Labilibaculum antarcticum: one gene and its partner. The protein of the gene in region 1 interacts with the protein of each later gene in a pairwise test. Links are inferred from orthologs where the notes say so. Each region holds a gene or a part of one and is shown in the gene's direction. Other genes may lie near its edges.

The links. Proteins that work in one complex are often made in the same cells at the same time.
Region 2: the proteins of ligA (region 1) and leuS interact in binary tests that used the Escherichia coli proteins (3 or more experiments, as listed by UniProt). The link is inferred for Labilibaculum antarcticum from one-to-one orthologs.

Annotation. Positions count from the first base shown.
Region 1 is NZ_AP018042.1:5,487,194-5,490,163, forward strand. It holds ligA (NAD-dependent DNA ligase LigA), read left to right. Parts: upstream 1-462; coding sequence 463-2,478; downstream 2,479-2,970. Other genes in the region: ALGA_RS21890 (LiaF transmembrane domain-containing protein), read right to left, coding at 1-34; ALGA_RS21900 (exonuclease domain-containing protein), read left to right, coding at 2,610-2,970. UniProt on the Escherichia coli protein: DNA ligase that catalyzes the formation of phosphodiester linkages between 5'-phosphoryl and 3'-hydroxyl groups in double-stranded DNA using NAD as a coenzyme and as the energy source for the reaction.
Region 2 is NZ_AP018042.1:2,888,803-2,892,119, forward strand. It holds leuS (leucine--tRNA ligase), read left to right. Parts: upstream 1-354; coding sequence 355-3,117; downstream 3,118-3,317. Other genes in the region: ALGA_RS11395 (YitT family protein), read left to right, coding at 3,202-3,317.

The DNA of each region.
Region 1 (2,970 bases):
CAAACAAACTTTTATTTTTTTTATTTTCATCCATGACATTATGCTTTAAGATTTCGATTCCCTTTGTTTCTACTTCTAAAGTAGCGCAAAATCAAAGCATTTACTTGCTTAAATCGGTTAAGCGTGGTCAAAAATCGGTGAATGGTGTAAAATGAAAGAGGGTGTCCGAAAAGTAAAGTTTCACTTGGACAGTCATGTTGAACGATCCCTATGGCTACCGGGACGAAACATCTGTTATTCAAAAATAAGGATTCTTCAACACCACCGCTTCAAACCTGTAATTGCTTACCACACGACTGCACTTAAGAGCTCTTAATCAGGCACATCACCAATTACTGTTCTCCATCTCAAAAATCATTAAAATCATTTGCGAAATCACCGCAAGGTTTACTATTTTTACCATTCGGGCTTGCTATTGAAAACACAGCTCATCTATTCACACAACGGTAGACCTTTACAATTATGAATCAGGCAGAAGCACAAGTTCGAATTGCAGAATTACGTGAGCAATTACATACATACAATCACAATTATTACGTATTATCGCAGCCTAGCATCAGCGATTACGACTTTGACATGCTCTTGAATGAGCTAATTACTCTGGAGAAGAAATTTCCTGAGTTTAACGATCCCAATTCACCAAGCCAACGTGTTGGGAGCGATATCAACTTAGAATTCAATCAGGTAGAGCACAAATACCCAATGCTTTCGTTGGGCAATACCTATTCGGAAGAAGAAATCCGCGATTTCGAGAACCGAATTAAAAAATTAATTGATGGCGATGTGGAATATGTCTGTGAACTGAAATACGACGGCACATCAATCTCGTTGACTTACCAAAATGGTAAACTGGTTCAAGCTGTCACCCGTGGCGATGGTGTAAAAGGCGATGATGTAACGGCAAATGTAAAAACCATACGATCGGTTCCTTTGCAATTAAGTGGTAAAGGATATCCAAAAGAATTTGAGATACGAGGCGAAATATTAATGCCTTTTGCTGTATTCAATGACTTGAACGAGGAACGTGAAGAAATTGGGGAGGCTCCTTTTGCTAATCCCCGAAATGCGGCTTCGGGTACTTTAAAAATGCAAAACTCATCGGTAGTTGCCAAGCGCAAATTAGATTGCTACTTGTATTATTTGTTGGGCAAAGAAATTCCGACCCGAAATCATTACAGCAATTTATTAGCCGCTAAAGATTGGGGCTTTAAAATTCCGGCAAACACAGCTATCTGCAAAAATATCGACGAAGTAATTGCATTCATTAAAGAATGGGACGAAAATCGCGACAGCTTACCTGTGCCAGTTGATGGAATTGTAATTAAAGTAAATTCGCTGGATATGCAGGAGGAATTAGGCTTTACGGCTAAATCGCCTCGCTGGGCAATTTCCTATAAATACAAAGCGGAAAGAGTATCCACAAAATTAGAAAAAGTAACTTATCAAGTGGGTAGAACCGGATCGATTACACCTGTTGCCAATTTAACTGCGGTGCTATTGGCAGGTACAACGGTGAAAAGAGCCTCTTTGCACAATGCAGATATTATTCAAAATTTAGATTTGCACGAAAATGATACTGTTTATGTAGAAAAAGGCGGTGAAATTATCCCAAAGATTGTTGGGGTGGAAATCTCTGAAAGATCTGCGGAAGCACAGGCAATTAAATACATTGAGGAATGCCCCGAATGCGGTAGCAATTTGGTTCGTAAAGAAGGTGAAGCAAATCATTATTGTCCGAATGATATGGGCTGTCCGCCACAGATTAAAGGAAAAATAGAACACTTTATTAGTAGACGCGCCATGGATTTTGATGGATTGGGCGAAGAAACCATCGACCTGCTTTTTCAGAAAGGATTAATAAAAAATATTGCTGATTTATATAGTCTTACTAAAGAAGATATTATTCCTTTAGAACGGATGGGCGATAAATCTGCCGAGAGGATATTGACCAGCATTGAAAATTCGAAGCAGGTTCCTTACGAAAGAGTTTTGTATGCTTTGGGAATTAGGTATGTTGGAATTACAGTGGCCAAAAAATTGGCCAAAGCGATTCCTTCTATCGACAAATTGGCAGCATCTACTCTCGAAGAATTAATTGAGGTAGATGAAATTGGAGTGAAAATTGCTGAAAGCATCGTAGAATATTTTTCGGGCGAATACCATCAAAATTTAATTGCCCAATTAAAAGAATTTGGCTTGCAATTGGAGAGGAAAATTGTTGAAAATGAGAATGCCAGCAATACTTTGGAAGGATTATCCATTGTTATATCCGGTAGTTTCTCAAAATTCAGCAGAGATGAGTTAAAGGAAATGATCGAACTTCACGGCGGGAAAAATGTGAGTTCCATATCGAAGAAAACAAGCTTCCTTTTGGCTGGCGAAAAAGTTGGCCCGAGCAAATTTGAAAAAGTCGAAAAATTGGGCATCGGAATAAAAACAGAAGATGAATTTCTGGAGATGATTGGAATGCACAGTTAGCAGTTAGCAGTTAGCAGTTAGCAGTTAGCAGTTAGCAGTTAGCAGTTAGCAGTTAGCAGTTAGCAGTTAGCAGTTAGCACAAAATTAAAAGTTTTAGTTCTTATTTCCTTTACCATTTAGATTTTAAATAAATGAATTTTACCGCAATAGATTTTGAAACAGCAAACGGACAACGCAATTCAGCTTGCTCGCTTGGTTTGGTTCGTGTTGAGAATGGAGTAATTGTTGAAAGTAAAGATTGGTTGATTTCGCCGCCGGAAATGTATTTTCATCCAATGAATGTTAGTATTCACGGAATTACAGAGGAAGATGTGACGAACGAACCCAGCTTCAATTACATTTGGGAAGAGGTGGAAAACTACTTGCATGGAGAAATGGTGATTGCTCACAATGCCAGTTTTGATGTATCGGTGCTTCGGGCTTGTTTAGAAACCTATGGCATTCGGTTTCCCGAATTTGATTACCTGTGCACCGTTCAAATCAGTCGTAACA
Region 2 (3,317 bases), 2.6 Mb from region 1 along the record:
ATGCCAGAGACTATAAAAAACACAAAAGCCAATCAATAATATTGATTGGCTTTTGTTAGTGACCCGTGGCGGACTCAAACCGCCGACCTTCAGAACCGGAATCTGACGTTCTATTCAACTGAACTAACGAGCCATTTATGTCTGCAAATTTAGAAAAATATTTTGTTCTGCATCGCATGCAATCCTATTCCTGCAAATAAATATAATTTACAGCTTTAATCTTATAGGCCTAAACCATTAAAGCCCAATTTTTAATAAAATAAGACTTACTACTAAAACTCGCTAAATATTTATAAACTTTTGCTAATTTTGCGCTTTGAAAGCAAGAAATAACCATATTTTATCAATATTAGCATGGAGTACAACTTTAAAGAAATAGAACAAAAGTGGCAGAAGTATTGGACCGAGGAGAAAACATACAAAGTTGAGGTTGATTCAGAGAGACCAAAATTTTATGTGCTCGATATGTTCCCATACCCTTCAGGTGCTGGTTTGCACGTTGGTCACCCACTGGGATATATTGCTTCGGATATATATTCTCGCTATAAAACTTTAAAGGGGTTTAATGTACTTCATCCAATGGGATACGATGCATATGGTTTGCCTGCAGAGCAATATGCGATTCAAACAGGTCAGCATCCTGCTGTGACTACTGAGACTAATATTAAAAGATATCGCGAACAATTAAATAAAATTGGATTTTCATACGATTGGGATCGTGAAGTGCGCACCTGTCAGCCTGAATATTATAAATGGACTCAGTGGGCATTTATTCAAATGTTCAACCATTTCTTTAATAATGATATTGAAAAAGCAGAATCCATTGAATCTCTAATTTCAAAATTTGAGTTCGAAGGAAATGTGAATGTAAATGCAGCATGTTCCGAAACGGAACCTTTTTCAGCAGAGGAGTGGAAAGCTTTTTCGGATAATGAAAAACAAGCCACTCTTTTAAATCACCGTTTGGCTTATTTGGCCGATACAATGGTGAACTGGTGTCCTAAATTAGGAACCGTTTTAGCTAACGATGAGGTGAAAGATGGTCTTTCTGCAAGAGGAGGATATCCTGTTGAGCAAAAAAGAATGCGTCAATGGTCATTGCGTGTTTCTGCTTATGCAAAGCGTCTTTTAGATGGTATGGAAACTTTAGAGTGGACAGATTCTTTAAAAGAGATTCAAAAAAACTGGATTGGTCGTTCTGTTGGTGCTGAAGTAAACTTTGGTGTGAAAGGTTCAGATATCAAAATGGAGGTTTTCACCACTCGTCCAGATACTATTTTCGGCGTTACTTTTATGGTATTGGCTCCGGAAAGTGATTGGGTAAAGGAATTAACAACTCCAGAATATCAGGCAGATATTGATGCCTATATCGAGGCAACGAACAAAAGAACGGAAAGGGAGCGACTAGCCGATGTTAAAACGATTAGCGGTGCATTTACCGGTGCGTATGCAATTAATCCTTTTACAGGCCAAGAGATTCCTATTTGGATAAGTGATTACGTGTTAGCTGGATATGGAACGGGTGCAATTATGGCCGTTCCTGCTCATGATAGCAGAGATTACGCTTTTGCGAAGCATTTCGACTTGCCAATTATTCAGGTGGTATCAGGTGGGGATATTTCAGAGGAATCTTACGATGCAAAAACGGGTAAGTCAATGAACTCTGATTTCTTAAACGGATTAGACGTTAAAGATGCTATTGTTAAGGCAAATGAGGAAGTTGAAGCAAGGGGGTTAGGAAAGAAAAAAATTAACTATAGACTGAGAGATGCTATATTCTCTCGTCAAAGATATTGGGGAGAACCTTTCCCTGTTTATTTTAAGGATGGAATGCCCCAAATGATGGATTTGGACAAGCTTCCTTTGAAATTACCTGAGATTGATAAATACTTGCCTACAGAGAGTGGAGAACCACCTTTGGGACGCGCTAAAAATTGGGTAACCGAAGATGGATATCCAATTGAGTTGAATACCATGCCTGGCTTTGCAGGATCATCAGCATATTACTTACGCTATATGGATCCTCGCAACAATGATGCTTTGGTTTCTACCGAAGCGAATGAGTATTGGCAGGATGTTGATTTGTACATTGGAGGTACAGAGCATGCTACGGGTCACTTAATTTATTCTCGTTTTTGGAACAAGTTCTTATTTGATATCAACGAAGTTTGCAAAGATGAGCCATTTAAGAAATTGATTAATCAGGGAATGATCCAAGGGCGTTCAAATTTCGTTTACCGAGATAAAAAATCAAACAAATACGTTTCTCACGGATTAATAAAGGAATACGATACTACAGCCATTCACGTTGACGTGAACATTGTGAAAAATGATGTTCTTGATTTGGAAGCTTTCAAAAACTGGATGCCGGAATATAAAGATGCTGAATTCATATTAGAAGATGGGAAATACCATTGTGGTTGGGCTGTTGAGAAGATGTCTAAATCCATGTTTAATGTGGTAAACCCTGATGTGATTGTTGAAGAATATGGAGCAGATACACTTCGTTTGTACGAAATGTTCCTCGGACCATTAGAGGCTCATAAGCCTTGGGATACAAATGGTATTGATGGCGTGCACAAATTCTTAAAGAAATTATGGAGATTGTTCCATAATGAAGCTGGTGAGTTTGAATTGACAAATAGTCAGCCTACGCCGGACGAATTAAAGGTTCTACATAAAACCATTAAGAAAATTCAAGATGATATTGAGCGTTTTTCTTTTAATACCTCAATTTCAGCATTTATGATTTGCGTGAATGAATTCTATACTTTGAAATGTAACAATAAGGCGATTTTTGAAGATCTGTTAGTAATTCTAGCTCCTTTCGCGCCTCATGTTGCCGAAGAGCTATGGGGTTTGTGTGGAAACACAACCAGTATTACGAAGGCCAGGTTTCCTGAGTTTAATGAAAGTTTTGTTCAGGAAAACAATCATAAATATCCCGTCTCGTTTAATGGTAAAATGAGGTTTATTTTGGAGTTGCCCATAGATCTAAGTAGGGATGAAATTGAAAAAGAGGTTCTTTCTCTGGAAAAATCTCAAAAATGGATTGAGGGAAAAACGCCCAAGAAAATTATTATTGTTCCTAACAAGATCATTAATATAGTAGTTTAGATAATAAATTAGACAAATAAGTAATAAGCTTTAAGCTTTGTTGACTATTTGGCAACAGAGCTTAAAGCTTTTTTTATATACGATATGAAAATAAATTATTCTGAAATAAGATCCCTGTTAATAATTACACTTGGGATGGCAATATACACCTTTGCTTGGTCTGCTTTTTTAATCCCGTCGGGCATAATTGGTGGTGGAGT